4 regions of the Bradyrhizobium sp. BR 10261 genome follow, and region 2 is predicted to be linked to each of the others. Evidence: predicted binding sites of a transcription regulator. Region 2 holds the regulator's gene; each other region holds the start of a gene.
The links. The regulator HrcA, encoded in region 2, represses chaperone genes, less so after heat shock. The targets are predictions, from matches to a motif close to GTTAGCACTCNCNNNNNGNGAGTGCTAAC.
Positions count from the first base shown of each region.

Region 1: a site for HrcA is predicted at 2,113-2,141, ahead of groES (co-chaperone GroES). Genes of this name have one in related genera too.
Region 3: a site for HrcA is predicted at 6,630-6,658, ahead of HYH07_RS14820 (co-chaperone GroES). Genes of this name have one in related genera too.
Region 4: a site for HrcA is predicted at 2,483-2,511, ahead of HYH07_RS11790 (co-chaperone GroES). Genes of this name have one in related genera too.

Region 1 covers NZ_JACOFQ010000007.1:241,947-249,815, forward strand. The annotation lists gene groL (chaperonin GroEL) at 1-1,535, opposite strand, end outside; gene groES (co-chaperone GroES) at 1,722-2,018, opposite strand; gene HYH07_RS10750 (hypothetical protein) at 2,336-2,854, shown strand; gene HYH07_RS10755 (protein phosphatase CheZ) at 3,047-3,811, opposite strand; gene HYH07_RS10760 (L,D-transpeptidase) at 4,124-4,954, shown strand; gene HYH07_RS10765 (DUF2076 domain-containing protein) at 5,541-6,359, opposite strand; gene HYH07_RS10770 (ChbG/HpnK family deacetylase) at 6,483-7,328, opposite strand; gene HYH07_RS10775 (glycosyltransferase family 2 protein) at 7,325-7,869, opposite strand, start outside.
Region 2 covers NZ_JACOFQ010000013.1:155,899-163,767, forward strand. The annotation lists gene hemW (radical SAM family heme chaperone HemW) at 1-933, opposite strand, end outside; gene rdgB (RdgB/HAM1 family non-canonical purine NTP pyrophosphatase) at 920-1,555, opposite strand; gene rph (ribonuclease PH) at 1,567-2,280, opposite strand; gene hrcA (heat-inducible transcriptional repressor HrcA) at 2,464-3,552, shown strand; gene grpE (nucleotide exchange factor GrpE) at 3,651-4,256, shown strand; gene pncA (bifunctional nicotinamidase/pyrazinamidase) at 4,357-5,079, opposite strand; gene HYH07_RS17705 (hypothetical protein) at 5,342-6,280, opposite strand; gene dnaK (molecular chaperone DnaK) at 6,721-7,869, shown strand, end outside.
Region 3 covers NZ_JACOFQ010000011.1:47,084-54,952, reverse strand. The annotation lists gene HYH07_RS14860 (HWE histidine kinase domain-containing protein) at 1-710, opposite strand, end outside; gene HYH07_RS36810 (DUF6894 family protein) at 927-1,169, shown strand; gene HYH07_RS14850 (hypothetical protein) at 1,317-1,502, opposite strand; gene HYH07_RS14845 (sensor histidine kinase) at 1,565-2,809, shown strand; gene HYH07_RS14840 (hypothetical protein) at 3,104-3,322, opposite strand; gene HYH07_RS14835 (hypothetical protein) at 3,891-4,076, shown strand; gene HYH07_RS14830 (hypothetical protein) at 4,113-4,340, shown strand; gene groL (chaperonin GroEL) at 4,513-6,153, opposite strand; gene HYH07_RS14820 (co-chaperone GroES) at 6,290-6,604, opposite strand; gene HYH07_RS14815 (hypothetical protein) at 7,205-7,423, opposite strand; partial or broken gene HYH07_RS14810 (hypothetical protein) at 7,466-7,658, shown strand.
Region 4 covers NZ_JACOFQ010000008.1:176,493-184,361, forward strand. The annotation lists gene HYH07_RS11775 (rhomboid family intramembrane serine protease) at 1-764, opposite strand, end outside; gene HYH07_RS11780 (cupin domain-containing protein) at 1,148-1,711, opposite strand; gene HYH07_RS11785 (usg protein) at 1,866-2,153, opposite strand; gene HYH07_RS11790 (co-chaperone GroES) at 2,554-2,868, shown strand; gene groL (chaperonin GroEL) at 2,915-4,555, shown strand; gene lepB (signal peptidase I) at 4,713-5,459, opposite strand; gene HYH07_RS11805 (LysR family transcriptional regulator) at 5,586-6,419, opposite strand; gene HYH07_RS11810 (glutathione binding-like protein) at 6,564-7,202, shown strand; gene HYH07_RS11815 (DUF2778 domain-containing protein) at 7,277-7,869, opposite strand, start outside.

The sequences.
Region 1 (7,869 bases), on a different contig from region 2:
GCCACGGAGGAGGCGTCCTGCAGCGCGGTGCGCACCACCTTGGCGGGATCGATGATGCCTTTCTCGATCATGTCGACATAGTCCTCGGTCTGGGCGTCGAAGCCGAAGGTCTCGGACTTGTTTTCCAGGATCTTGCCGACCACGATCGAGCCCTCGACGCCGGCATTCTCCGAGATCTGGCGGATCGGAGCTTCCAGCGCCTTCAGCACGATATTGATGCCGGCCTGCACGTCGGCATTGGCGTTGGTGAGACGGCCGACCGCCTTCTTGGCGCGCAGCAAGGTCACGCCGCCGCCGGGGACGATGCCTTCCTGCACCGCGGCGCGGGTGGCGTTGAGCGCGTCCTCGACGCGGTCCTTCTTCTCCTTGACCTCGATCTCGGTGGCGCCGCCGACGCGGATCACCGCGACGCCGCCGGCGAGCTTGGCCAGGCGCTCCTGCAGCTTCTCACGGTCGTAGTCCGAGGTGGTCTCCTCGATCTGGGCCTTGATCTGGCCGACGCGAGCCTCGATGTCCGGCTTCTTGCCGGCGCCCTTGACGATCGTGGTGTTCTCCTTGTCGATCACGACCTTGCCGGCGCGGCCGAGCATCTTCACCGTGACGTTCTCGAGCTTCATGCCGAGGTCCTCGGAGATCAGCTGGCCACCGGTGAGGATGGCGAGGTCTTCCAGCATGGCCTTGCGGCGGTCACCGAAGCCGGGCGCCTTGACGGCGGCGACCTTGAGGCCGCCACGCAGGCGGTTGACGACCAGGGTCGCCAGCGCCTCGCCCTCGACGTCCTCGGCGATGATGACGAGCGGCTTGCCCGACTGCACCACGGCTTCGAGCACCGGCAGCATGGCCTGCAGGCCGGAGAGCTTCTTCTCGTGCAGGAGGATGTAGGCGTCCTCGAGCTCGGCGGTCATCTTCTCGGGGTTGGTGACGAAGTACGGGCTGAGATAGCCGCGATCGAACTTCATGCCCTCGACGATGTCGACTTCGGTGTCGAGCGACTTGTTTTCCTCGACGGTGATGACGCCCTCGTTGCCGACCTTCTGCATCGCCTGCGCGATCATCTTGCCGATGGCCGAATCGCCGTTGGCCGAGATGGTGCCGACCTGGGCGACCTCGGAGGAGGCGGCGACGGGCTTGGCGCGCTTCTCGATGTCCTTGACGACGGCATGGACCGCGGTGTCGATGCCGCGCTTGAGGTCCATCGGATTCATGCCGGCGGCGACCGCCTTGGCGCCTTCGCGCACGATGGCCTGGGCCAGCACGGTCGCGGTGGTGGTGCCGTCGCCGGCGAGGTCGTTGGTCTTGGAGGCGACCTCACGCACCATCTGGGCGCCCATGTTCTCGAACTTGTCCTCGAGCTCGATCTCCTTGGCGACGGTGACGCCGTCCTTGGTGATGCGCGGCGCACCGAAGCTCTTCTCGATGACGACGTTGCGGCCCTTGGGGCCGAGCGTCACCTTGACAGCGTTGGCGAGAATGTCGACGCCGCGCAGCATGCGATCGCGCGCGTCTCCGGAAAACTTGACGTCCTTGGCAGCCATTGTCTGCAATCCTTCTTAATCCGTGATGTGTCTGTCGCACTCCGTTCGTCATTGCCGGGCTTGCCCCGGCAATCCATCTCACTGCGAAGAATGATGGATGCCCGGGTCATCTAGCGCGAAGACGCGCTTCGCGCTTCTGCCCGGGCATGACGATGAGATATTCAGCGGCCGTTCAGACGGATGGCTCTAGGCCATCACGCCCATGATGTCCGACTCCTTCATGATCAGGAGCTCCTCGTTGTCGATCTTGACCTCGGTGCCCGACCACTTGCCGAACAGCACGCGGTCGCCGACCTTGAGGTCGATCGGGATCAGCTTGCCCGCCTCGTCACGGCCGCCGGGCCCGACGGCGACGACTTCGCCCTGGGACGGCTTTTCCTTGGCGGTGTCGGGGATGATGATGCCGCCCTTGGTCTTTTCCTCGGCGTCGATACGTTTGACCACGACACGGTCATGCAGCGGACGAAATTTGGACTTAGCCATGACGTTTCCCTTTGGAGGCTCGCTTTTCGATAAGCAGCGGAAGTGAGTGGGGGCGGCGCTGCCGTTCTCCCTCTTGCGAGGGGCGAGCGGCGCGCTTAGCAATCGGTCTTTCCGAGTGCTAATAGGGCGCAGGGGATATGGCTTGGCTGTGATCCTGTCAAGCAAAGGTGGTTAAGCGATTGGTGAGGCGGATATAGGATGGTGGCACTGGAAACTCGTTTGGGGCAGAGGCGTATCTTAGGACGTCATTGCCCTGGCTGCGGTTTTGCGCTTGGCTGCGGGAGGGATGCGGCCATGGTCTTGTTCGGGGGAATGCCATGATCAGTTCAGCTCACGCGCGCACGCTTGCCAATCTGGCGGCGGCCTCTTGCCTGGCGCTGCTGCTGGGGGCCTGCGGCGGCGGCATGAGCCTGCCGTCCTTCTCGTCCCAGCCGGCGCCCGAGGCCGAGCCCGGCGTCGCGCCGGAAATGCCGGCCTCGATCCGCGCCGACGAGATCGTCGGCCGCTGGGGCCTCGCCTCGTTCCAGAACCCGGCCGACCGCGCCCGCACCGAGGCGGCCGCGCGGGCCCAGTGCAAGAACCCCTACGTCATCGGCGCCGGCTCCTCCGGCGGGGTGATCATGCATCTGGCCGACCAGGCCACGCCGCAGGAACTGCGGCTGAAGGGCTCGCCGAGCGGCAAGAACTATATCGGCCCATCCGGCCCGACGCCGGGCGAGCAGGACCGCGAGATCGTCTCCTTCGACGGCCGCGTCATGATCACCCGCTTCGTCGACAAGGATGCCGCCACCCGCTACGGCAACATGGTCTACGTCCGCTGCGCGCCGCGGGCGTAGTCTCTCTACTCCGTCATGCCCCGGCTCGACCGGGGCATCCAGTACGCCGCGGCCTCTCGGCTCAATCATTGCTGCCTCTGGAATACTGGATCGCCCGGTCGAGGCCGGGCGATGACAACAGAGGGAATGACCCCGAAACAAAAAACGCCGGCCCTCGGGCCGGCGTTTTGCTGTCTCTATCCCGCTTTGCTCTTAGTCGAACAGCGCGTCGATGTCGTCCTGCGAGGCGTGGCCGACGTCGCCGGCGAGCTTCGGGCCGTTGAGCAGCTTTTCGTCCTCGCTGCGGTTGTCGACAGGGGCGGGCACGTGGGCCTTGATGGCGTCAACGCCACCCCAGATCTCCATCATCGCGTTGATGTGCTGCTCGATGAACTTCATCGTGCTCATGACCTTGCTGATGCGCTGGCCGGTCAGATCCTGGAAGTTGCAGGCCTCGAAGATCGAGATGACGCGTTCCTGGATGTCGTCGGCGAGCCGCTTCTGCTGATCGATCGAGTCCACCTTGGACATCGCGCTCGCCGCCTGGTCGATCGACTCCGCGGCTTCGAGGATCTGCTGGGTCGCCTGTTCGGTGCCGCCGACCACCGCGCCGAGCTCGCCGTTGACCTTGGCCATCTCGCCGCCGTCGAAGCTCTTGCCGTGCAAGGTCGCGATCTCGCGCTTGGTACGGTCGATGGCATCGTGGATGAGGTCGAGCTCGACTTTCAGCTTCTCGCACTGCTCGATCTGGGCGCGGTAGGTCTCCAGCAGCGCGCGCGTTTCGGCAACTTCGTGCGCCACGACGGTGTCGCTCTGCGGCTGTGCGACGTGGCCGCCTCGCGCCATCTGTGCGCGGATCGCGCGCAGCTCCGCCATGATTTCGCTATGCATCGGGCCTGCCTCTTCAGTCATGTCCAGAATCGGCATCTCGCCACCGGCGAGATCCTCGACACGAAAACGCTTGCGGTGAACAGCCATCAGGATACTCCCCCCACCTCACTCACGCGTCTTTGTAAACAGAAGCGATTTAACACGAGGTTCACACCAGGAACTGTTGTGCAGCCGCGCGCGACGGCACGCAAACGCACGATTAACCATGAGGCTTTGCCTTTCATCGAAAATAAACGCTGATCGGGAAATTGCAGCGTTGCTCGCAACGTGGTGAATCGAAACGCCCGTTCTGTTTACCAAACGAAACCGAGTTTGCTCTTTATTGACCACGTCGAGGACGCGATCAGCCAGCGCGTTCGGCGGCGAATGCAACTAGACGAAACAGTACAGAGTACGTCGATGTTCAAGAAAACGTCTGTCGCGCTGCTCGGCAGCGCATGCGCCTTCATCGTCGGCGCCACCGGCGCCAGCGCCTTCGACAATAGCGCGCCGAACGATCCGCCCGCGGTGCTCTACCGGCCGCGTGTCGCCCCGGCGCCGGTGCGCGTCGCCTCCAACGCCAATATGGGCGGCGGCTTCATCGAGTTCCTGTTCGGCGACGGGCCCGGCCGCGGCCCGGCCTATGCGCCGGAGCAGCCGATCTATCAGCAGCAGCCCGCCTACAACGATCCGCGTCGCCTGCCGCCGGTCGGCGACCCGCAGATGCAAGGCGGATATCAACAAGGCGGTTATCAGCAAGGCCCAAGCTACCAGCAGGAAGCGATCGATCCGCGGCAGCGTCCGTTCGATCCGAAATTCGAGAAACAGCTGGTCGACTATAGCGGCAAGGAAAGCGCCGGCACCATCGTGGTCGATTCCAACAACAAGTTCCTTTACCTCGTCGAGGGCAACGGCCGGGCGCTGCGCTACGGCATCGGCGTCGGACGCGAGGGCTTCACCTGGACCGGCGTGAAATCGATCACCGCCAAGCGCGAATGGCCGGACTGGACGCCGCCGGCGGAAATGCTCGCCCGCCGTCCCGATCTGCCCAGGCACATGGAAGGCGGCCCGGAAAATCCGCTCGGTGCCCGCGCGATGTATCTCGGCTCGACGCTCTATCGCATCCACGGCTCCAACGAGCCCTGGACCATCGGCACCAACGTCTCCTCCGGCTGCATCCGCATGCGCAACGAGGATGTCATCGACCTCTATGGCCGCGTCAATGTCGGCACCAAGGTCGTGGTGATGTGAAGCGTCATGCGCTCGATGGGGCGATCAATCCGCGTGCCGCGTCGGCGCGAAATGCGCGGCAGCGAAGGGGACGCTGCCGCCGCCGAACGCCTGCCTGAATGGTCTATGTCCGGTGCCTCGACACGAGACGAGGGACAGCGGACCGACGACGAGGGGTCGATGAAGCCGAATGCGGTGCGCGAGGCGAGCGGTTCAGCCGCCGCCGCAGCGACAGCTCTGCCTTCCTGAGGCGCTCGTGCAGTCCCTCCAACTCGTACAATTCGGTGATGAGATGTGTTGCGACGTCGCTCAAGGTCGCAATGCGCTGCTGAAGTGGACTCATTCTTAAACCCCCGACTGTGCCAAGAGAGGCAGCCACGACGTGTGGCATAAGCAACGTGTTCTTCCAGTTGAACACCCATGTCCAAATTTGGAAATCCGGGAGTCTACGGCAGCGTGTGTCGGAGGAGGTTTTCGCTCTGCAGCACTAGTCATATTATATCGAACGGCCTCTTGGCCTATGGTGCAGAGCAGCGCGCGTTGAGCTGTTCTTGAAAAGAAGTCGGCCGCCCGGAGGCGGCCGTTCCACATCTGTCGGTCGAATGGCCTAGGCGTAATCGCTGCCGCCGTCGTCTCCGCCGCCGAAGTCGCTGTCGTCGGCCGTGTCCACATTGTCGTTGTTGTCATAGCCCGGATCGTCGTTATCCCGATCGTTCGAGGCCTGGTCGAAGAAGCCTTGCCGCGAATCCCGGTTCGATCCGATGTCATCGAGGCCGGCATCGCGCGCGAGCGAGCCGCCGGACTGGTCGCCGCTGCCGCCCCATGGGCCGCCGCCACCACGCTCCTCGATGATGGTGGTGTCACCAAAGGCCTGATGCGATCCGCCGCCCATCATGCCGCGTATGCTGGAGAGCAGCAGCGAGCCGCCGACCACGCCGGCCGCGGCTGCCGCCGCCGTGCCCAGGAACGAGCCGCCGCCGCCGATCGGCGGCGCGCCGTAGCTCTGTCCATATCCCTGGCCTTGTCCATAGGCCTGACCATAAGGCGGCTGGCCATAGCCGGGCTGACCCTGCTGCATCGCCTGACCGCTGTTCCAGACCGGCCGGGAGTCACGCGGCGGCACGTTCGGAACCGAGCCGCGCGATTGGCTCGTGCCAAACAGCGTGTCGCGCATGGTGTCGAGAAAACCGCCGGACTGCTGCTGCGCGGGCGCTTGGGCCGCTTCCAGCTCCTGGATGCGATGATGGGCGCGCTTGAGCGCTTCGTCCTGCAACAGCGTGGTCTGCACCAGCGCATAAACGGCGCCGGGCGCCTTGCGCAGACCGTCGGAGATCGCGGCGACCGCATCGGGATCGCGCGGTGCATTTTCCAGCTTTGAAAGCCGGTCGAAAAGGTCGTCGACGAGCTGGCGTTCCTGCGGCGTCATGATCTGTCTCCTTCGCGCAAAACCAAGCGCGGAGGAGATGTAGGGTTCCATTATGGCCCCAACAGTGCCGGCCGGATTAAATTTCGGTATGCGACAGACTGCCTCTGGCGCGCTTTTCGCCGGTCATCCCAGTGTCACATTGCTATCCGCCAACAGGCGCGCGAACGCATCGCCCGCGAGATAGGCGTGTTCGCGCTCCCTGACGTCAGTCATCGGATCGAGGCCGGTGAGAACCTCGTCGACGAAGCCGGGATGGCACATCACGAGGCCGCCTTCGGGCAGGCCATCGAGGAATTGCCGCATCAGCTCGCCGAAATCGGCCACGCCGGTGAAATCATAGGCGCCGGCAAAGGCGGGATTGAATGCAAGACCGGCGCTGCCCGCACGGCGTCGGAATTGTGCGCTGAGCACATCGAGCACCAGGGCTTTCGGAGAGGACAGCCGCTTCGCCAGCGGCAAATCACGCCCGCCCTGGCGCACCCAGGCCTTTGGCGCGATCTCGCGGACTGCCTCGACAAAGCCGTCGCGCACCTGCGGAAACAGCTGCACGTGCTGATGCCCGTCGACGAAGTCGGGCGGGCGGCCAAAGGCTTCCGCGAACGCCAGAAGCTGCGCTCTCACTTCGTTGCGGAAGAACTCGCTGTCGAGCCGGCGCATCAGTCCGGCGCGCAGCAGTTTGGGAAAAGCCATGAACATGTCGCCGTCGAGCGGGCGGAAATGCATGGTGAGGGGCCGGAACGGCGCCGAGAGCGTCACGTGCAGTCCGATCGCGCAGCGCGGGCTTGCTTTCGCGGCGGCAGAAAGCGCCGCAACCTCGCTCTGATCGATGGCGGGGCCTACCATCATCACCGAGGTGGCGTTGAGGCGGCCCCGCTCGATCAGGTCGCGAATGGCACGGTTGACGCCAGGGCTGATGCCGTAATCGTCGGCGCAGAGCCAGACATGCCGCAGGCGCGCGGCCGTGCTCATTCGGCCGCGGTCCTGTCGGATGCGGCCTGACTTGAAGTATCCTGACCTGAAGTGCCCTGACTTGAAGTGCCCTGGGCCTTGCCGGCCTCGAAATGCCTCTCGCTGTGCTCGGCGACGAAGTAGATCGGACGCGCCTTCAGCTCGGAGAGGATCTTGCCGATATATTCACCGACGATGCCGATCATGATCAGCTGCACGCCGCCGATCGTCATCAGGCCGACCACGAGCGAGGGATAGCCCGGCACCTGCTTGCCCGTCGTGAACACCTCCCAGAGGATCGAGAGGCCGAACAGGAAGGCGACGCCGGCAAGCGCGACGCCGAGCAGGCTGGCAAAGCGCAGCGGCGCCACCGAGAACGAGGTCAGGCCCTCGATCGACAGGCCGAGCAGGCGGGCGGCGTTGAAGGTGGTGACGCCATGGGCGCGCGCCGCAGGCTCGTAATCGACGCGAATCTGGCGGAAGCCGATCCAGCTGGCCAGCCCCTTGAAGAAGCGGTTGCGCTCCGGCAGCTGCCGAAGCGCGGTGACCGCGCGTGGCGACA
Region 2 (7,869 bases):
GAGGAGATCGTCGGTGACGACGCCGTCGCCATTGCTCTCGACCCGCATCAGCCAGGCCTCCGGGCGTTTCTCGGTGGCGGTGGCGTGCCTGATACCGTCGATGTCGAGGCGGCCATGCGCGCCGGGACCGATGCCGGCATATTCCTCGCCGCGCCAATACACCAGATTGTGCCGGCACTCGGCGCCGCGACGGGCGTGATTTGAAATCTCGTAGGCGGGCAGCCCCAGCCTGTCGCAGGTCTCCTGCGTCACGTCGTAGAGCGCGCGCGCAATCGCCTCGTCCGGCGTCTTCAACTTGCCGGCCTGGTGCAGACCGAAGAACGGCGTGCCCTCTTCGATGGTGAGCTGATAGAGCGACAGATGCTCCGCGGCTTCATCGATGGCGAGGCGGAGCTCGTCGGCCCACATCGCCGGCGTCTGGTCGGGGCGGGCGTAGATCAGGTCGAACGAGTAGCGATCGAACGAGCGGCGCGCGATGGCGACCGCATCGAGCGCCTCGCGCGCGCTGTGCATGCGGCCGAGCGCTTTCAGCGAGGCGTCGTCCAGCGCCTGCACGCCGAGCGAGACGCGATTGACGCCGGCGGCGCGATAGCCGGCAAAGCGCGTGGCTTCGACACTGGTCGGGTTTGCTTCCAGCGTGACTTCGACGTCGTTGGCAACGCTCCAGTGCTTGCCGATGGCATCCAGCACGGCGCCGACGGTTGAAGGCTGCATCAGCGACGGCGTGCCGCCGCCGAGGAAGATCGAGGTGACCTCGCGGCCGGGTGCGCGCGCGGCGGTCGTCGCGATCTCGCGCGCAAAGGCCGAAGCAAAGCGCGCCTCGTCGATCGCTGCGTGGCGGACATGGCTGTTGAAGTCGCAATAGGGACACTTCGACAGGCAGAACGGCCAGTGCACGTAGACGCCGAACGCATCCTTGTCAGCGCGGCTCAAGGCAGATCTCCGCCAGTTTCACGAAGGCGCGGGCGCGGTGCGACAGGCCGAGGCCGAGCGGCGGCAGGCCGTGCTTCTCGATGCTCTCCATCTCGCCGAAAGTGCGCGTGTGACCGTCGGGCAGGAACATCGGATCGTAGCCGAAGCCGGCAGTGCCGCGCGGCGGCCACACCAGCGTGCCGTCGACGCGCGCCTCGACCTCTTCGAGATGATGATCGGGCCAGGCGACGCAGAGCGCGGAGACGAAATGGGCCTTGCGCTTGTCGGGCTTGATAGCACCGCGCTCCTGCAACAGGCGCTCGATCTGCGCCATCGCGGCGGCGAAGTCTTTGTTTGGACCGGCCCAGCGCGCGCTGTAGATGCCCGGTGCGCCATCGAGCGCGTCGACCACGATGCCGGAATCGTCGGCGAAAGCAGGCAGCCCGGTCGCCTGCGCCGCCGCGGCCGCCTTGATCGCGGCGTTGCTGCGGAAGTCGTTGCCGGTCTCGTCAGGCTCGGGAAGGCCGAGCTCACCGGCCGACACCACCTCGATGCCGTGAGGCGCGAGCAGCTCCTTCATCTCGGCGAGCTTGCCGGGATTGTGGGTGGCGATGACGAGCTTTCCGGTGATTCGGCGGTGCATGGGCCTATTGACTACGCGACAGCCAGTTTCTGCAAGTCCACCAGCCGCGCGATGCCCTTTTGAGCGAGAGCGATCAGCTTCAGGAACTCGTCCTGCGTGAACGGCTCGCGTTCCGCGGTGCCCTGCACCTCGATGATGCGGCCATCGCCGGTCATGACGAAATTGGCGTCGGTCTCGGCCTCCGAATCCTCGGCATAGTCGAGATCGAGCACCGGCGTGCCGTTGTAGATGCCACAGGAGATCGCGGCGACGTTGTCGCGCATCACGTTGGCCTTGACCATGTTGCGCGCCTTCATCCAGTTGATGCAATCGGCGAGCGCGACCCAGGCGCCGGTGATCGAGGCGGTGCGGGTGCCGCCGTCGGCCTGGAGCACGTCGCAATCGACCGTGATCTGGCGCTCACCGAGCGCTTCGAGATCAACGATGGTGCGAAGCGAGCGGCCGATCAGGCGCTGGATCTCGACGGTGCGGCCGCTCTGCTTGCCGGCCGAGGCCTCGCGGCGGGTGCGTTCGGAGGTGGCGCGCGGCAGCATGCCGTATTCGGCGGTGACCCAGCCGCGGCCCTGGCCCTTCAGCCATGGCGGCAGGCGGTCTTCCAGGGTGGCGGTGACGAGCACATGGGTGTCGCCGAATTTCACCAGGCAGGAGCCTTCCGCATATTTGACCACGCCGCGCTCCAGCGTCACGGGGCGCAATTCGTCGGGCGCACGGCGGCTTGGCCGCATGGGAAATTCTCCAGAACTCATGATCTAGAACTTATGGGGTAGGGCGGTTCGCGGTGCTTGTAGGTGGGGTCAGGGTGGGCAGCAAGGCTTTTTCACCCCCCCGATATCCACCCCGCAAACGCGACGCTTGTCAGAACCGTCCTGGATGGACAAATTATGAGCATCTGAGAGGAGTTACCGTCTGTGGCCCATCACGATCCGATCCATCTGATCGCGCCGCGCGCAGGCCTCGCCCAGCTCAACGAGCGTTCCCGCGACATCTTTCGTCAAATTGTCGAAAGCTATCTCGCGACCGGCGAACCGGTCGGCTCGCGCAACATTTCCCGCCTGATCGCGATGCCGCTGTCGCCGGCCTCGGTCCGCAACGTCATGGCCGATCTGGAACAGCTCGGGCTGATCTATGCGCCGCACACCTCGGCCGGCCGCTTGCCGACGGAACTCGGCCTGCGCTTCTTCGTCGACGCCTTGATGCAGGTCGGCGACCTCAATGAGGCCGAGCGGCAGTCGATCCAGAGCCAGCTGACCTCGGTCGGGCAGGCCCAATCGGTCGAGGCGGCGCTGGACCAGGCGCTGACGCGGCTGTCCGGCCTCACCCGCACCGCAGCGGTCGTTCTGACGCCGAAGTCCAATACGCGGCTGAAGCACATCGAATTCGTCCGATTGGAACCCGAGCAGGCGCTGGTGATCCTGGTCGGCGAGGACGGCCAGGTCGAAAACCGCGTGCTGACGCTGCCGCCCGGGGTTCCCTCCTCGGCCATCACTGAAGCCGGCAATTTCCTCAACGCGCGGATCCGCGGCCGCACGCTCGCCGAGGCGCGGCTCGAGCTGGAAACCGCGCTCGCGGAAGCTCGCGCCGAGCTCGATCAGCTGACCCAGAAGGTGATCTCAGCCGGGATCGCGAGCTGGTCGGGCGGCGAGAACGAGGACCGCCAGCTCATCGTCCGCGGCCATGCCAATCTATTGGAAGATCTGCATGCGCTGGAGGATCTCGAGCGTGTCAGGCTGCTGTTCGACGATCTCGAGACCAAGCGCGGCGTAATCGACCTGCTCGGGCGCGCCGAAACCGCTGAAGGCGTCAGAATCTTCATCGGCAGCGAGAACAAGCTGTTTTCGCTATCGGGCTCCTCCACCATCATCTCGCCCTATCGGGATGCCGCCGGCCGCATCGTCGGCGTTTTGGGCGTGATCGGGCCGACGCGGCTGAATTATGCCCGCGTGATCCCGACCGTGGATTACGCCGCCCGTATCGTCAGTCGCCTGCTGGGAGGCTGACCGGCATTTGAGCCGATCACGGGCGCTTGATTTTCAGCGCCCGAAGCACGATATCCGGGCCAGAAAACCTCCCCTTGAGCGAGTTCGAGAAGCAGCCGATGACCGATCCAACCCGGCAACCCGAAGACACGACTGCCGCGACCGGCGAGCCCGTGGTGTCAAAGCCCTACATCATGCCCGACGATCCCGAGCCGGGTTCGGTGGAGACGTTGCAGAAGGAAGCCGCCGAGGCCCGTGACCGCATGCTGCGGACGCTGGCCGAGATGGAAAACCTGCGCAAGCGCACCACCAAGGAGGTCGCCGATGCCCGCCTCTACGGTATCACCGGCTTTGCCCGCGATGTGCTCGAGATCGCCGACAATCTCCAGCGCGCGCTCGACGCCGTTCCGGCCGAGGCGCGCGCCGCCGCCGATCCCGGTCTGACCGCGCTGATCGAGGGCGTCGAGCTCACCGAGCGTTCGCTGCTCAACGCACTGGAAAAGCATGGTGTGAAGAAGCTCGATCCCCAGGGTCAGAAGTTCGACCCCAACTTCCATCAGGCGATGTACGAAGTGCCCGATGCGTCGGTTCCCACGGGCACCGTCGTGCAGGTCATGCAGGCCGGCTACACCATCGGCGAGCGCGTGCTGCGCCCGGCGCTGGTCGGCGTCGCCAAGGGCGGCGCAAAGGCTGCGCCTGCTGCGAACAGCAACGACGCGAACTGAGTTTAAGGAGTCATTCCGGGGCGGCTCGCAGAGCCGAACCCGGAATCTCGAGGTTCCGGGTTCGATGCTTCGCATCGCCCCGGAACGACCAACCCTAGTCTCACGCGCTCAGCGCAATATCGCTCGACTGAATCCGCTTCACGCCGGCCTTGGCCATGTCGGCCCAGGCCTTGGCCAGCGAGCCCTGCGTGTCGATGCCGCGGCAGGCGTCCTCCACGACATAGACCTCAAAACCCGCCTTGCGCGCATCGAGCGCGGTCCAGGCGACACAGAAATCCGTGGCGAGACCCGCGACGAAGACGCGCTTGATCTTGCGCGACTTCAGATAGGCGGCAAGGCCGGTCGTTGTCTTGCCGTCGGCTTCGAGGAACGCCGAATAGCTGTCGACGTCCTTGTGAAAGCCCTTGCGGATGATGAGCGCGGCCTGCGGGATCGAGAGATCCTTCGACAGCGAGGCGCCCTCGGTGCCCTGCACGCAATGGTCGGGCCACAGCACCTGCTTGCCATAGGGCAGGTCGATGGTCTCGAACGGCTTCTTGCCGGAATGCACCGACGCGAACGAGATGTGGCCGGGCGTGTGCCAGTCCTGCGTCATCACCACGTTCGAAAATGCCTTCGCCATTTTATTGATGACGGGCACGACCTGCTCGCCTTCCTTCACCGCAAGGCTGCCGCCCGGCAGGAAGCAGTTTTGCACGTCGATCACGAGCAGCGCGGAGCTGTCGTCCGGCTTGATCGCAGCTGCTGCGAACAGGGCTGATGGAGCAAGGGCCGCAAGCGCCGTCGTTCCCATCGCGGCCAAGATCTGTCGTCGATTACGCATCGTCCGCCTCCCCTCCAGGATGATCCAAAACCTGATCCAATGCGGGCAAGCCTAGTTCCGTTCGTGTACGAACGAAAGCCCGAAAATGCAGCCGGGTTTGGTGAGTGGTTGGGCTATCGCTGCGCAGAGCGCAGCGGGTGAGGGCTTTCTCCTCTTGGGGGTTCTCGATCGCGGAGACACCCTCTCCCCAACCCTCTCAGCGCGAGCGAAGCTCGTCGCGCCGCAAGCGGGGGGAGGGAGCGCACCTCGTCTGGAGATGCGCCTATCCCTTCGGCTGGATGCCGTCGCGCACGGCGCGGAAGCGGGTGAAGGCGTCGGACCATTGGTCGCGCGGGGCGCTGGCGATGATGCGCAGCGAGGTGCCGCCGCCGAAGCGGATCCACTGCACCACCGTCACCGGGGTCTTGTCCCTGCCGCTGACGCCGTCGATCCGGGTCTCGAAGCCCGGCTGGCTGTTGATGCGGATCGGCTCCGACATGGTGACCTTGCTTTCGCGCAAGCCGGGGATCTGAAGCGCCGCCTCCTGGGCGAAACGGGCACGATCGTCGGCGGCCTGCGGGGTGGCGCCGATCAGGCCGAGGATCATGAATGGCTTGGATTCATAGCCCGAGCTCTCATTGCCATCGGCCAGGATGATGCTCGAGCCCGGCACCAGCGTGCGGATATCCTTGAAGCCGGCGAGATCGGTGATCTTGAACGGCAACAGCCCGATCTGCTCGTCAGCCGACACCTCCTTGCGGATGGTGGCGGTCGCAAACATCTGCCGCACCGCCTCGTCGGTGTAGATCTTCGAAGCGTTCTCGGGGATTTGCACCGCGACATAGCCGGAGAAGCCGGTGCCCGGCACGATCATCGAATAGCGCTTCACCAGCGTGTCGCCAGCCTTGGCGCTTTCGGTGGTAAAATACGCAAGGCCCGCCGATGTCTCGATCTTGTCCGGCTTGACGCCGTTGGCGCCGGCCGGATTGGCGTTGAAGGCGCTGACGACTTCGTTATAGGCCGCCGGCGGCAGCTCGGTGATCAGCACCTTGACGCTGCCATCCTCGCTCTCGAAGCCCGGAAAGGTCTTGGCCTTGCTGAGGCCGACCAGAGGCACCATGCCGAGACGCAAGCCGGGCGGATAGACGGCGTCGGCGGCGAGCGCCGGAAAAGCCGTGGCGACGAGGAGGGCGAGCGCAGCGAGGGAGCGGGTCAGCTTCATGGGCATTCTGTTTGGTTCACATTGAGGCCGTACGATGGTCGGCCTTTGATGATCAGCCTTGTATGATCAGCCTTGTATGATCGGCCTTGGGGCCGCCTTGTCGCGCGAAGCAGCCCCATGGCGAAGCTGTCCCGGCCGGCCGCCTTTTAGCGGGTTTGGCGCCCCGGTAACAGGGCCGGGCCGCTGATGGCGACGGGCGGCCGGTCGATCGCCGAACCCGTTAATATTTCCTCACCCGCAAGGGCTGGAGGGGCGGATACGATCTTCCAAAACCCAATGTTTTCACGGCCCAAAGTTGCGTTCGGTCCTTGCGGGCCCCTCCCCCCCTCCTATATGAGCCTCAACCATCGCAATATCGCGAATGTTTGATCTTAGGGGGTTTCGGTTCGGGTGCCTTCTGGGCCCAGCCAACCTGCCGCAAAAAGAAGGATATCAGGACCATGGGAAAGGTCATTGGGATCGACCTCGGCACCACGAATTCGTGCGTCGCCGTAATGGACGGCAAGAACGCCAAAGTCATCGAGAATTCCGAGGGCATGCGCACGACGCCTTCGATCGTCGCCGTGACCGACGACGGTGAGCGCCTCGTCGGCCAGCCTGCCAAGCGCCAGGCCGTGACCAATCCGGAGCGTACGTTCTTCGCAGTGAAGCGCCTGATCGGCCGCCGCTACGACGACCCGATGGTCGAGAAGGACAAGAAGCTCGTTCCGTACAAGATCGTGAAGGCTTCCAACGGTGACGCCTGGGTCGAGGCCGACGGCCAGACCTACTCGCCCTCGCAGGTTTCGGCGTTCATCTTGCAGAAGATGAAGGAGACCGCGGAAGCCCATCTCGGCCAGAAGGTCGACCAGGCTGTCATCACCGTTCCCGCTTACTTCAACGACGCCCAGCGCCAGGCCACCAAGGATGCCGGCAAGATCGCGGGCCTTGAAGTGCTGCGCATCATCAACGAGCCGACCGCGGCTGCGCTGGCCTATGGCCTCGACAAGACCAAGGCCGGCACCATCGCCGTGTACGACCTCGGCGGCGGCACGTTCGATATTTCCATTCTCGAAATCGGCGACGGCGTGTTCGAGGTGAAGTCGACCAACGGCGACACCTTCCTCGGCGGCGAAGATTTCGACATGCGCCTCGTGGGCTACCTCGCCGACGAGTTCCAGAAGGAGCAGGGCATCAACCTGCGCAACGACAAGCTTGCGTTGCAGCGTCTGAAGGAAGCCGCTGAAAAGGCCAAGATCGAGCTGTCGTCGACGACGCAGACCGAGATCAACCTGCCCTTCATCACCGCGGACCAGACCGGCCCGAAGCATCTGACGATGAAGCTCACCCGCGCCAAGTTCGAGGCACTGGTCGACGACCTCGTGCAGAAGACCATCGAGCCCTGCCGCAAGGCGCTGAAGGATGCCGGCGTCACCGCCGGCGAGATTGGCGAAGTGGTTCTGGTCGGCGGCATGACCCGCATGCCGAAGGTCCAGGAAGTCGTGAAGCAGCTGTTCGGCAAGGAGCCGCACAAGGGCGTCAACCCGGACGAGGTCGTGGCGATCGGCGCTGCGATCCAGGCCGGCGTGCTCCAGGGCGACGTCAAGGAC
Region 3 (7,869 bases), on a different contig from region 2:
CTTGAATAGAGGGAGGACTTGTTATCCCTGATGGATATCTTCCTCGAGTGAAGTAGTTCACGCCTCTGCCAAAAGCGGCATAGCGAACGTGAACTTGGCTTCTTCACTCGTCGATCCGTCGCAGCGGCGCCAGCCAGTGCGAGGGTCTCGGCTTCCGCCACAGCTTGAAAGCGCCCCAAGAAGGCGTTGCGGTACTCCTTGGCTGATCGGCCTTCCACTTCTGTCTGACTGGCGAGAGATCGCACGATTGCGAGAAGGTTCTTCATCCGATGGCGGGTTTCGGCGAGGAGAATGTCATTTTGGGCGTCGCGCTGCTGCCTGTCGGTCACGTCCTCGAACAGGATGAGGATGCTCGTGCTGTTATTGTCGGGGTGAACCAAACGGCGCGCGCTGACCAGCATGGTGCGCCGACCGATGGTCGGGAACTCGGCCGTCACCTCGTATCCAACGACGGCCGTAGACCGGGGGATGATCTCGCGCACAAGGCGCTTGAGCTCGGGGATATCCCATTGACCGTTGCCAAGGTGAAAAAGGCTCCGCCCGACGGTGTCATCGCGAGCGACCCTGAAGGTTTCGTAGAACCCACGATTGGCTGTAAGCACGCAACCCGACTGGTCAAGAACCAGGAGGGGTTCCTCCAGGGTGTCAACGATCCCTTGCGCCTGGACGTGCTCGCTGCGCAGAAGCCGGTACAAGTCTTCAAGATCCATCTGACGGATAACCTCAGCACTTTTGTGCTTAGGCTAGGACGGGTGCGGTCGTTCACAAAGGAAATTGGGTAGCAGCCTCCGTTGTTCCTTCTTGCAGTTCCAAGCTTTGCTGATTGGTGAGGGAAGATCTATCGGCTCGAGCGCTGGCAAAGCGTCGTAACTGTCTTAGGAACGAAAGTAACAGGGGTTAATTGACGGGTTAAAGATCGGTTGCCGATGGGAAGGTACTATTTCGATGTAAGGGACAAATACGGGCGCGCCGTCGACGAGGAGGGCCTAGAGTTCTCCACTCTTGAGCAGGTAGAGCGAGAAGCCGCTCGCGCTATGGCAGATGCTGCAGCCGATAGCTTTGAGCGCCCCGTCAAACCGAGCGAGTCCTCGATCGAGGTCCGTGACGAATCCGGGCTTGTGATGCGGCTACGCTTCACGGTGCAGATCGAGCGCCTGAGGAAGCAGTAAGGTCGTCTCAGTCGGCAGGCTCTCCCGGCAGCGGCGGGCTAAAGGCATTGCCCCCGACTGACGGCGACAACTGAATGATGGGCAGCAGTGGGCCACCCGTTTGAAGCGGAATGTTCGAGCAGCAGCGTATAGGGCAGGTGTGGGGTGTCAGCAACGCCGACCCTTCTCCGCGTGTTCACGCTCCTCGGCAGCGTGAAGAGCGGCCTGTTGTTCCAAAACGCGGCTTTCGACGTAATTGCGCTCGACATCTGATAGCCGCGTGTTGAGCAAACGATAATATCGATCAATGTTCCTGCTTTGGGCTTTTGCAATCGCGTAGCTGATGGCAGTCATTTTCGACCTCCTTGCCGTGCTAGGCGGGCGAGAATTGGCGACAGGGTACCAAGATGCCGAGCATGGATGCGACGAACATTGATGCGCTCACGCGGCGGTGGCATGATAGTGCGATCGTCGCATCTCCCGGTGCCCCCATGCGATCGCAGGCCCGGCTTCCTGATTCGGTCGCCGCCGTCATCATTAGCGACCAGCTCGCCAACCGGCGGTCGGCCGCCCCCGATTTCCTGCGCGAGAAACTCGCGATCCAGGATCTCGCTGAAGTGATGTCCGACCATCCGGAAGAGATATTGCCCCGGCTGGTCAGGACCGGCATGGAAATCTGCGGCGCCCATTCCGCGGGCATCAGCATCTTCGAGCCCGAGGCCAACCAATTCCGCTGGTACGCCCTCGCAGGCAAGCTCTCGACTTTCGAGGGCGCCACGACGCCGCGCAATTTCAGTCCTTGCGGCGTGTGCCTGGACCTCGCAGCGCCGATACTGATGGAACACCCCGAGCGGGCCTACGACTGGATTGGCGACGCCCGCATCACGATCCCCGAGGTGCTGCTCGTGCCCTTAGGCGTGAAAAGCGCCGCAGCGATCGGGACGCTGTGGCTGATTTCCGATGCGGGACATTTCAACAAAGAGCACGCGCGCGTCACGGCCGAATTGGCTGCCTTCGGTGGCATGGCGCTGCGGATGATCCAAAGTGAGCAGAAGCTCGCTCTGGCCATGCAGCGGCAGGAAACGTTGATGCGCGAGATGAGCCATCGCATCAAGAATCTCTTCAGCGTCGCCGATAGCATGGTCCGGATGACGGCTCGCAACGCTGAGACCAAGGAAGAATTGGCTGAAACCCTATCGGGCCGGCTACACGCATTGTCGGAGGCCAACGGACTGATCCGACGCTCTTTCGGCGACGACGTCGCAGCCGTCGCCAACCTGGGCGATCTCGTCGCCTGCATCCTTCGTCCGCACGGGGTGGCGACCTCCAATTTCAATGGGCCGCCGGTCGCGATCGGCGAACAAGCTGCCGATCATCTGGCGCTAGTCTTCCACGAATTGGCCACCAATGCCGCCAAATACGGCTCCCTGAGCCGTGACAAGGGGGGCATCGATGTTACGTGGTCGGTCGACGCCGACCGTCTGGAGATCGATTGGACAGAGACCGGCGCGGATGCCGTGGCGGCCCCCACGTCGACGGGCTTCGGCACGAAGCTGGTCGAGACAACGATCGAGCGGATCGGCGGCAGAATCCACCGCACCTGGACTCTGGGTGGCCTCTCGGTAGCCATCTCTTTGCCGCTGGGCTCTCTAGGTCGCTAAAGCGTGCCTGCCACCGGTCCGGCGCCGCTCCAATAGACTCGCCACCTGATCGGTAGGTTCGCGGACCATAGCCGTCACCCGGTCGTGCTGAGACGACCAGCCTTTCGGCCGCTGCATCGATTGAGCCGATGCGGTTGCCGGATCCCGCGCAGCGGACAGCCTCGACTGCCTCGAAATCGGCCGACATCGAAGCCCCCATAGGCCGAATCGGTGGTACACGGCGCGGGTCACAAATTTGACCAGGCTCTTTGGGAATCCTTTTTTCCCGCGGGTTTTGGCGCTCCAATCTCGCGACTATCGGGATTCGGCGCGCGGCAGCTTGTAATTCACGGTTAGCAACGTATCGTTCGCGTAGTCGAAAATCAGATTGTCGAGTTCTGCCATTTCAGCTCGCATGGCATTACAGCAGAAGATCATCCATCTATTGGAGACCGGACCCTTGCAGATGGCGTGATAGAGTTCTTTGGCATCGATGATGAGACTGCAGCGTCCCCCAGCTGCGGCTGCCTCCAATCGAGACCGAATCTCCTGCCTGAACCGATTGGTTGAGATCATCACCTAGTGTTCGACCTGTTCAAAGGCAACTGCACCCGCGGCATCTACGACAACATGAAGACCGCGGTTGAGACGATCTTCGTGGGCAAGCGCGTCTCTACAATCGCCGGTTCCCAAGCAGCATACGAGGGTCGATTCCCTTCGGCCCGCTCCATCTCATTTTCGTGCGTTATCAACCTATTGTAGCCTGGATGCTGCTCTTCTGGTGGGTTTCCTTCCTGCTATTCTACAACACTTCTACAACAAGCGCCCTCCGTCCATTTCAGTGGTTTTGGAATGAATTGGCTCTATACGGGGGCCGATTAAGCGATGCCCCCGAACTTGAATGAGCGATCCAGGGTCAGCACAGCTGCCACGTGGCGTGCAGATTAGTGAGTCGCCCTAACGAGCGCTATGGCCGCCAGTCGGGGGGAAGAAGTTTCAAGTCGCCCCCTGTGCGACAAACGTCTATCATAGGTCCCAGAAATGATTTGGGCAGCCAATGTCTGGATAGCCCGGGACCAACCGTCGGTGCGAGGATCTGGCAATGACCAAACTGAAGCGCTCCGCCGAGCAACAGGTCGCGGATGAAGCAGACCGAAAGGCGCAAAACCCCGTTGGGGCGCGGCAAACGATAGCGGACAGCCACGCCGATCCGGCTTTCCAGCAAAACCATAAACGTCTCAGGGCCGAGCGCCTGGCGCGAGAGGCCCGGCTCAAAAGCAAGAATTGACCCAACCCATACAAGCGAAGCATCAGATCGAAAAAGATGACAAAAATATTTGGTGAATACGAACCGCCCAAACCAATCAGTAAAGCGGAGCGTGAAGCACGCAATGCCTTCCGCCAAGTCGACGCGGAGAAGGCCATGTCCGAGCACGCGCTCGCCGAGAAGGCCTTTGCTCAGAATCGAGAGCGATTGAAGGCCGAGCGGCTGGCACGGGAAGCCGTAGCGAGCCCGGTGCCAAAGAAGCAACCCAAGGCGAAGAAGAAATGAATCCGCACGGACGGCTGCAGAAGTTGTCCTTGCTGGGCTCACGCTGAAGCAGGCGACTTGGTGCCGATGGCAACGAAATAACTCCAGGGAATAGTGAAACGTTGACCGATAGATGCAGGAAAGGCCCGGAACATTGCTGCCGGGCCTTTGTGCGAGTGCCTGAGCGGCGAACTTAGAAGTCCATGCCTCCCATGCCGCCACCGCCAGGCGGCATGCCGCCAGCCGCGTTCTTCTTCGGGACTTCGGCGACCATCGCTTCGGTGGTGATCAGGAGCGCCGCAACGGACGCGGCGTTCTGGATCGCCACACGCACCACCTTGGTCGGATCGATAATGCCCTTCGAGATAAGGTTCACGTACTCGCCTGTCTGAGAGTCGAACCCATAGGCGTAGGTTTTGCTCTCGAGGATCTTGCCGACGATCACCGAGCCGTCTTCGCCGGCATTGATCGCGATCTGGCGAGCGGGGTAGGACAATGCCTTGCGCACAATCTCGACCCCGGTCTTCTGGTCGTCGTTCTTCGCACGCAAGCCCTTGAGCTGCTCGGAAGCACGGAGCAGGGCGACGCCGCCGCCCGGGACGATGCCTTCCTCGACCGCAGCGCGGGTCGCATGCATCGCGTCATCAACGCGATCCTTGCGCTCCTTGACCTCAACCTCGGTCGCGCCGCCGACGCGGATCACCGCGACGCCGCCCGCGAGCTTGGCGAGACGCTCCTGCAGCTTCTCGCGGTCGTAGTCCGACGTGGTTTCGTCAATCTGCGCCTTAATTTGATTGACGCGCGCCTCGATGTCAGCCTTCTTGCCGGCGCCACTGACGATCGTTGTGTTCTCCTTGTCGATCATCACCTTCTTGGCGCGACCGAGCATCGCAAGCGTCACATTCTCCATCTTGATGCCGAGATCTTCCGAGATGGCCTGGCCACCGGTCAGGATCGCAATGTCCTGCAGCATGGCCTTGCGGCGATCGCCGAAACCCGGAGCCTTGACGGCCGCGACCTTCAGGCCGCCACGGAGACGATTGACGACCAGAGTGGCGAGCGCCTCGCCTTCCACATCCTCAGCGATGATAACCAATGGCTTGCCGCTCTGAACAACCGCTTCGAGCAGCGGGAGCAGCTCGTTGAGCTGAGACAGCTTCTTTTCGTTAATGAGGACGTAGGCATCATCCATTTCCACGCGCATCTTGTCGGCGTTGGTGATGAAGTAGGGCGAGATGTAGCCCCGGTCGAACTGCATGCCCTCGACCACCTCAAGTTCGGTCTCGAGCGACTTGGCTTCCTCGACGGTGATGACGCCCTCGTTGCCGACCTTCTTCATGGCATCGGCCAGGAACTTGCCGATCTCGGAGTCCCCATTCGAGGAGATGGTGCCGACTTGAGCGATTTCCTCGTTCGAGGTCACCTTCTTGGAGTTCTTGACGAGGTCGGCGACCACGGCTTCGATCGCGAGGTCGATGCCGCGCTTGAGGTCCATCGGGTTCATGCCGGCAGCCACCGACTTGGCACCTTCGCGGACGATCGCAGCGGCCAGGACGGTGGCGGTGGTAGTGCCGTCGCCGGCCGCGTCAGCGGACTTGGAGGCGACTTCGCGCACCATCTGCGCGCCCATGTTCTCGAACTTGTCCTCGAGCTCGATCTCCTTGGCAACGGTGACGCCGTCCTTGGTGATGCGGGGGGCGCCGAATGATTTGTCGAGCACGACGTTCCGGCCCTTGGGGCCAAGGGTCACCCTGACGGCGTTTGCGAGAATATCGACACCGCGAAGCATGCGATCGCGGGCGTCGACGCCGAATTTCACTTCTTTGGCGGACATTATGATCCCCTTGGGAACGGATGCTCATGCCCAGGCCCGAAGGTCGTCTGGGCAATGAGATCATCAGGTAGGCTTGGACCCGTCCTGCGAGAGACCGACTGCGCCGGCTGCTCAGGACGGATCGGACAACGGCAGATTACGCCGCCTTCTTCTTGGACTCGCTGACCTCGAGCACGCCCATGATGTCGCTCTCCTTCATGATCAGAAGGTCTTGGCCGTCAATCTTCACTTCGGTGCCGGACCATTTGCCGAACAGCACGCGGTCGCCGACCTTTAGGTCGATCGCGATCAGCTTGCCGGCTTCGTCGCGGCCGCCGGGGCCAACGGCGACGATTTCGCCCTGCGAGGGCTTCTCCTTTGCATTATCCGGAATGATGATGCCGCCCTTGCTCTTTGCTTCGGCGTCGATGCGCTTGACCACCACTCGGTCGTGGAGCGGACGGAATTTCATGAGTGCCCTCTGTTCTGTTTTCGGCCCCAGCAGTCTAACCTCGAGACTGCCAACCTTCTGCAACTATGTCCGCGCGAGCGACATACAAGACACTGCCGGAGCGATATTCGGCGGCGAGTGGTCTGCGTGAGAAACCGATAGCTATTTGCTGGGAAAGCGCGCACGGTGCCTTCGAAGCCGAACAACGGCTTACCTTTGTGCGTCCGCGCTATCGCTCGCGGATGCGCAACGCGATGATGCGAGCGGGTCTCATGCGTGATTTTCTGGTCGATCTCGCGGTTGTTATCATGAAGGCCCGGGCTCGTGGCAAAGGCGCACTACGTGCCCGACCTTGCGCGAATCCTGGCGCTGACCGCGGTATGTACGATCGGAATCTGGTCGCCTCGGCACTTGTGAACCTCACGCCGCTCGTCGGGAAGAACTGAGCTGGCGCGAGCTGGTGGCCAAGCAACAGGAGCCCCTTTTTCGGGGCTCGCAACAGAAAGCAGTTTATATGCAGAATCTCTCACCGCGGCACGTCAAGTTGGAAGAATCCCTTCGGCTCGGCGTGGCTTCCGGATGGTATTCGACCAAAGTCAGTGGAACGTTTGTGTCCGGTCCTCACGAGTCGGAGGCTGATTGCCTGCGCAGGATCGCGGAAATTAATCCTCCGCCCGCGAAGCGGAAATGATCCGATCTCTGGAGCTGCCAGTAAGAGCACACAGTTGACAAATAGCCGACAATGCAGAGCAAGAGTTCGTCGCGCAACAAGCCCGTCAGGAGGGTGATCGCAAGGGCTAACAAAGCAACGATCAGGAACGCATATGGAGTGCCGGCCATGTTCGCGGATCAAGAACAAGCAGTGATGACGCGGCTTTCGTCTTTGTCAGGTGCCGCTGGTACACATTCGACGCACGACAACAACACTCCGCGAATTGGCCGCGTCCTGATCGCTCAAGGCCGCGATGCGGCAGATGTTCCGATTGTCAAAACTTTCGGACCTAACACGCTCGTCAGCTTCAAGGTCTGGACTGACGAGCTTGTGCAAGCACCGATTGAATACCAGACGGGCTGAGATTGATCTCGCTAATTGTTTAGAAGGCTGCTACACGGTTCGCATCACCGCACGCTACTTGGCTGTTATCGGTGACTGAGAGCGTTGCGCTCCCGCCTCAACCCAAGAGAAGGCGGTCAGATGTCAAATTCCGACAAATTCGACATTCGAGAGTGGCTCGTACCGCCTTTGTTGGTACCGGCCTTCCTCACTGCTGATTGCGATGACGGCC
Region 4 (7,869 bases), on a different contig from region 2:
CTTCGCGGCAGGCTGTCATAGGACCAGAAAGCGATCCACGGCGTGATGGCAAGCGCGGCACCGGCTACCGCACCGCCCGCATGCGCATAATAGTTGACGTTGCCGGAGGCGCCAAAGGCCAGCGGCAGCAGTGCCGGAACACCGAAGAAGAGCGATGTCTTCAGTCGCGACATCGTCGTCTCGGCGTCCGCCTCGGGCTCGAAGCTCGCAACGAACAGCGCGGCGATGAGCCCGGTAATGGCGCCTGACGCGCCGACGCCGACCGTGCCCGAGCCATTGCCCAGCAGCGAGCCGGCCTCGCCGGCCAGCGCACTGGCAACAAAGATCAGCGAAAACCAGCCACGGCCGATCAGGCTCTCCAGCCTGACGCCGACGATGAACAGCGCAACGCAATTGCCTATGAGGTGCCACTGGCTGCCATGCAGAAGCGGCGCAAGGCCAATCCGCCACCACTCGTTTTTCCCGACAACCAGATCGTAGCCGGAGGCGCCCTGTGCGATCAGCGAGCGGACATCGAGTGAGCCGTCCCGCCCAATGTCGACGGCGAGACTCCGTTGCAGCGCGAAGATCACCATCAGACAGAAAATCAGGCCGATTGTGAGGAAAGGGATATCGGAGAGAAACTTGTTGTCGCGAAAAAGCGAGCTCTCACTCGCGAACTCATCGTCGTCCCGCATGACCGCGGGAGCGGCCGGCGCGGCGACGGATTGAAACGAGGCTCTCGAAGGTGGCGCCACGACGCCGCGCCGGCCAAAACTCGCCATGAAAGCATGTCCCTGGTGTCACAGCCTTGAGTTGACGCCAAGGATATTTTCGATCGGGTTAGCGGGCTGCGATAGGGTCTGGTGAAATCGTAAGACTGGTAACGGCTGGGTTTCGCGGATCCCTCGCTTTTTAGGGATCGTGTCGGCGCATGCCGTAGCCCGGATGGAGCGAAGCGCAATCCGGGACCAGACTCACCGCGGCTTTCCCGGATTTCGCTCCGCTCCATCCGGGCTACGAAGCAAGCTCTTTCCGTCGTCATTGCGTGCGGAGCGAAGTAATCCAGAAATGTATCCGCGGAAACAGTCTGGATTGCTTCCGCCTTCGCCAGAGGCTTCGGCGGACAAATCGTCGCAAGGGCTCCTCGCAATGACGAGGAGAAAGCCTACGCCTTCAACTCTACCGTCTTGAACTCCGCCGGCAAGATCACTTCCAGCAGCTCCACATCGTCAGAATAATCCAAAATCATGTGCTTGATCTTCGGCGGCTGGGTCCAGGCGCTGCCTTGCTGCATCATCGTCTCGCCTTGCCCATCCATGTAGGTCTTCACCCAGCCCTTGAGCACATAGACCATCTGGAAGTCGACGTCGTGGAAGTGCAGTTTCGACACCTCGGCGGGATCGCAGGGGCCTTGCAGGCGGATTACGTGCGCTTGCGCGAGGCCGTGGGTCGCGTTGGCGATGCCGAGATCGCGGTACCTGGCGTAGGCGCGCAGGCCGTCGGCTTTGAAATCTTCCTCGCGGTGATGGCTGATGGCGATGCGCTGCTTGGGGCGGGCGGGTTTTTTCGCAGCGGCATTGGAGGGCGTTGCGCGGACCTTCGACTTCACCGCTTTGCGCGCGGAGGATCGTGCGGCGGACTTGGCGGCGCTTCGTTTCTTCACCGCTGTTTGGGTTGCGCTGCGCGATTTTGTTGTCTTGCTTGCTGTCTTGTTTGTTTTCTTGGCCATGGGCCGGCTCCCCGTTGTTGTTATGGGAAGAGGCTAGCACGGAACGAAGGAGCGTAGGGTGGATTAGCCGCAGGCGTAATCCACCGACTTCTGCGTCAGCGCCGATAGACAGTGGTGGATTACGCTTCGCTAATCCACCCTACTGCATCGCATCTCAATTCAGCCGGAACACGCCGTCCACAGAGCGCAGCTCGGCCGGCTTGATCAGCTTGGAGTGCGCGACGGTCACCGAATGCAGCGGGCCGTCGAGCTTCTCGGTCCAGAACGCCAGGAAATCGGTCAGCGCCGGGAATTTCGGGAACATGTCGTAGTTCTGCCAGACGTAAGTCTGAAGCAATGACGGATGATCCGGCATCCGGTAGAGAATTTGGGCCGTTGTCAGCCCGTAGCCCAGCATCTGTTTCCTGAAGTCCTCGGAAACGCCCCCAACGCGCAGTCCCATGCCAAACCTCCTTTGCAGGAGCGCATACAGGGGGTGGCTATGATCCGTGCCCCGGGAGCCACCCGGAAACGATGCGCTCACATGAGAGAAATGTGACGCAAACTGACAATCCATCTCAAGCCTAAAAGTTTAACAAGCTGTTGAAATTCAACGCGTTAGCAGCAGAGCGGGCACCGTGCTAATACGGTCACCACGGCGCCCTCGAAGAGGTGCTCCGAAATCGGTTAACGATGGGAAAGGTTTCTGGCACTTGGGCCTTCAGAGTGCCGAATTTTCTGCTAGAAGCCCTTGCCCCCGCAAAATTCCTGTCCTATTTCAGCTCCACCTGTGCTGGCACTCGCTGGCGCAGACTGCTAACATCTTGAAATCCTCAACTCGTGCAAATGCTTAGGAGGACTGCATGAAATTCCGTCCGCTTCACGACCGCGTCGTGGTCAAGCGCATCGACGCAGAAGAGAAGACCGCCGGCGGCATCATCATTCCCGACACTGCCAAGGAAAAGCCCTCCCAGGGTGAAGTCGTCGCCGTCGGCCCGGGTGGCCGCGACGAGGCTGGCAAGCTGGTTCCGATCGACCTGAAGGTCGGCGACCGCGTGCTGTTCGGCAAGTGGTCCGGCACCGAAGTCAAGATCGACGGCCAGGACCTGCTGATCATGAAGGAGAGCGACGTGATGGGCGTTCTCGAGGTCACCGAGTCCAAGAAGAAGGCGGCTTAAGAGCCCCTCTCCTCCCTCCAATCAACATTCCTAAGGAAAATTCCAGATGGCAGCCAAAGAAGTCAAATTCGCGGTTGAAGCGCGCGACAAGATGCTGCGCGGCGTCGACGTTCTCGCCAACGCGGTGAAGGTCACGCTCGGCCCGAAGGGCCGCAACGTCGTGCTCGACAAGTCGTTCGGCGCTCCCCGCATCACCAAGGACGGCGTCACCGTCGCCAAGGAGATCGAGCTCGAGGACAAGTTCGAGAACATGGGCGCGCAGATGGTGCGCGAAGTCGCCTCCAAGTCCGCTGACGCGGCCGGCGACGGCACCACCACCGCCACCGTGCTGGCCCAGGCGATCGTGAAGGAAGGCGCCAAGTCGGTTGCCGCCGGCATGAATCCGATGGACCTCAAGCGCGGTATCGACCTCGCGGTCGAGGCCGTGGTTGCGGACCTGCAGAAGAACTCCAAGAAGGTCACCTCGAACGACGAGATCGCCCAGGTCGGCACCATCTCGGCGAACGGCGACCAGGAGATCGGCAAGTTCCTCTCCGACGCCATGAAGAAGGTCGGCAACGAGGGTGTCATCACCGTCGAGGAAGCCAAGTCGCTCGAGACCGAGCTCGACGTCGTCGAGGGCATGCAGTTCGATCGCGGCTACATCTCGCCCTACTTCGTCACCAACGCCGACAAGATGCGCGTTGAGATGGACGACGCCTACATCCTCATCAACGAGAAGAAGCTCTCCTCGCTGAACGAGCTGCTGCCGCTGCTCGAGGCCGTGGTGCAGACCGGCAAGCCGCTGGTCATCGTGGCCGAAGACGTCGAAGGTGAAGCGCTCGCGACCCTGGTCGTGAACCGTCTGCGCGGCGGCCTGAAGGTCGCGGCCGTCAAGGCTCCGGGCTTCGGCGATCGCCGCAAGGCCATGCTGCAGGACATCGCGATCCTGACCGGCGGCCAGGCGATCTCGGAAGATCTCGGCATCAAGCTCGAGAACGTCACGCTCAACATGCTCGGTCGCGCCAAGAAGGTGATGATCGACAAGGAGAACACCACGATCGTCAACGGCGCCGGCAAGAAGGCCGACATCGAGGCGCGCGTGGCCCAGATCAAGGCGCAGATCGAGGAGACCACCTCGGACTACGACCGTGAGAAGCTCCAGGAGCGTCTCGCCAAGCTCGCCGGCGGCGTCGCGGTGATCCGCGTCGGCGGCGCGACCGAGGTCGAGGTGAAGGAGCGCAAGGATCGCGTTGATGACGCTATGCATGCGACCCGCGCGGCTGTCGAGGAAGGCATCGTCCCGGGCGGCGGCGTCGCCCTGCTCCGTGCTTCCGAGCAGCTCAAGGGCCTGCGCACCAAGAACGACGACCAGAAGACCGGCGTCGAGATCGTGCGCAAGGCGCTGTCGGCTCCCGCTCGCCAGATCGCGATCAACGCCGGTGAAGACGGCTCGGTGATCGTCGGCAAGATCCTGGAGAACAAGGCCTACAATTACGGCTTCGATTCCCAGACCGGCGAATATGCCGACCTCGTCAAGAAGGGCATCATCGACCCGACCAAGGTGGTCCGTACCGCGATCCAGAACGCAGCCTCGGTGGCCGCGCTCCTGATCACCACGGAAGCCATGGTCGCCGAGCTGCCCAAGAAGGGCGGCGCCGGCCCCGCGATGCCCCCGGGCGGCGGCATGGGCGGCATGGACTTCTAAAGTCCAACCACCTCAAGACTTGCGAAACCCCGGCAGCGATGCCGGGGTTTTTGTTTTCGGCCGTAGCCCGGATGGAGCGCAGCGCAATCCGGGAAAGTTTGTCGCAGGCAGTCCTCCCGGATTTCGCTGCGCTCCATCCGGCCTACAACGAACCATCCTATTGCACCTTCCCCAGCCGCTCGGCGCGCAGCTCGCCTCCGGAATCGAGCGACCAGAAGATCCGTGTCGCCTTGCCGATCAGATTGTCCATCGGGACGAAGCCCATCACCGATTTGAAGCGGCTGTCGGTGGAGTTGTCCCTGTTGTCGCCGAGTGCGAAGAAATGGCCCGGGGGGACGGTGTAGAGCTCGGTGTTGTCGGCGTAGCCATTGTCGACGCAGTCATAGGTGATGTAGCTCACCCCGTTCGGCATCGTCTCGCGCCAGCGCTTGACCCTGGTGCCGGTGTCGCCGCCGCAGGCGGAGCCGGCGGCTACGTCCTTCAGCGCGACGCGCGCGACCGGAATGTCGTTGAGGAAGAGCTGCCCCTGCCGCATCTGGATGCGATCGCCGGGCAGTCCGACAACGCGTTTGACGTAGTCGATCTCATCGTCCTTCGGCGACCGGAAGACGACGATGTCGCCATAGGCGGGATCGGCGGCGCCGAAGCGGCCGGAGACAAAGGATGGCGCGAAGGGGACGGAATAGCGGCCGTAGCCATAGGCATATTTCGCCGCGAAGACGTAGTCGCCCACAAGCAGCGTCGGGGCCATCGAGCCGGACGGGATATTGAACGGCTGGAACAGCACGTAGCGAAACAGGATCAGCGGCGACCACAGCACGGGGACGAGCAGGATCAGGATGACAATCGCTTTCCATTGGCTGGATCTGGCCCTTGGCCGGACGGTGTCTTGAAGCGTGGTCATCGCATCCCCTGCCCGAGATTGTCGTCGCCACAGGATTGCGCAACCTGTAGGCGCGCACAATCCCTGACCCGTCCGACTTGGTCGTCCTGCTGCCGGGCTGCGTTCAAAAGCGGCCGCCGGCGCCGATCAACTCTGCGCCATCTCCTGAAAACACGCCCGCACCCAGTCGATCGTCACGCGCGTTGCGGCGTCGCGCTTGAGGTGGTTTTGCACCAGCAGCCAGACGTCGCGGCGCTTCGGCATCAGGCTGGCGCGCAGGCGGCGATCGCCGAGCAGGTCCGCGCAGACATATTCCGGCAACACGCCGGCGGCCCGATGCGCGCGGATCAGATTGCGGATGACACGGACGTTGTCGGTGACGCAGCGCGCGCGGGCCTTCTTCGTGCGCAGGAATTGCATCTCGGGAATGGCGCCGAGCTCGTCCGGATAGGCGCATAGCATCGGCTCGCCTTCGGTCGCGGCAGGCTCGAAATAATAGAGCTTGATGTCCCCAAGTCTGGAGATCGCAAAGTCGCCCTTGTCGGGCTTACGTAGACGGATGGCGAGATCGGCTTCCCAGCGCGAGAACCTGACGTTCTCGCTGGAGGTGAGGAATTGCAGCGTGAGGCCCGGATTGGCGCGCAGGAAGTCGCTCGCGCACGGCGACAACACCGCCTCGGCGACCGTGTTGGTGGAGGCGATGCGCAGGCGCCCGACCGGCCCTTCCAGGCTCTCGCTGAGGCGGCCGATCTCGGCGGCATGCGCGGCCATCGCCTCGACATGCGCCAGCACCGCCTCGCAGCTCCGCGTCGGCCTGCGCACGCCGTCGGCGGCCTCGAACAGGCGCAGGCCGAGCGCACGCTCGATCCGCGACAGCCTGCGCCCCACCGTGGTCTCGTCGATGCGCAGCCGCGCGCTGGCGCCGGCATAGGTGCCCTCGTCCCTGATGGCGGCGATGATGCGCAGATCGTCCCAGTTCATGGGCTTTAAGGCTACATCGGCTGGGAGGCGCCTGCAATATCGCAGCCACCGGCTGCAATTTCCCTGCATATCGGCAGGTGGATCCGGCGCTATGCTGGCCCGGCCTTTCGCCCCGGAGATTGCCTGAGATAACGGAGCAACACGATGCTGCAACTCTATTTCTCACCAATGGCTTGCTCGCTTGCGAGCCGTATCGCGCTCATGGAGGCAGGTCTCGAGGCGCGCTATCACCAGGTGCATCTTGCGACCAAGACGATCGCGGACGGCGAGCGCGATTTTCGCGGCATCTCCGCAAAGGGCGCCGTGCCGGTGCTGGTGCTGGAGAACGGCGAGCGGCTGACCGAGAGCGCGGCGGTGCTGCAATACATCGCCGACCTGAAGCCCGAGCGCGGCCTTGCGCCGCGGCCGGGAGATCTGGATCGCTACCGCCTGCAGGAATGGCTGAGCTTCGTCGGCACCGAGATCCACAAGGCGTTCCTGTTTCCGACCTTCTGGTACAAGGACGACGGCTCGCTCGCCAAGCCGCGCGCGCGGATCAGCCAGACGCTGTCGGTGCCATCAGCGCATCTGACGGACCGCGAATTCCTCGTCGGCAGCAGTTTTACCGTCGCGGACGCGCATCTTGCCTGGGCTCTGCTGCTGCTTCGCCCCGCCGGCGTCGACGTCGCGCAATGGCCCTCGCTCGCTGGATATCTCGAACGCATGCAGGCGCGGCCGGTGGTGCGAGAGGCGATCGCCATCGAGATGGCCCTGCGCAAGGCCGTCCCGGTCAATGCGGCGTAGCAGTCACTCTGGAAGCAGAAAATGAAAAAGGGCCGCAGCGAGCGGCCCTTTGCATAATCTCGAATTGACCAGGCCTAGTCGACCCGCGCCAGCACCGCCAGCTTGCGGATGCCCTTGTTGCGGTAGGCGTCGAGGAACGCGTAATAGTCCTTGAACGAGACGCAGCCGTTGGAATCGCCGTTCGGCCCGAGCATGAAGGTGTGTGCCAGCAGGCCGTCGCGGCCGTAGATCGCGCTCTCGCCGCCGATCGGCGTGAGACGCAGCGCGGGCACGCCATGGAACAGCGCCTCGCGCGGCTTCAGCGTGTAGATGTGCGGCGGGGTGACGCCGCGCATGCGCACGCGCTGCGAGTGCGGATCGTCGAGGTTGGAGCCGAGGCCGGAATGCGCCTCGAGCCTGGTGCCATCGGGCAGGTAGACCGTCTTGGCGGTGATGTCGTAGACCGCGGTGTCGCGATCATAGGGCGGAGCGCCGCCGAGCATCGGGTTCTGCTCCTTCGGCGCGATCGCCGAGGTCACGCTGGCATCGGCCGAAGCGTAGGCGAGCAGGCCGCCGGAGGACTCACGCTTGCCCCACAGCTTCTCCACCATTGACTGGCGCGGGCCGGTGATCGACATCACCGCTGCCTTGGCGCGATCGGCAAAGGATTTTGGCTTGGCTTCCGGCG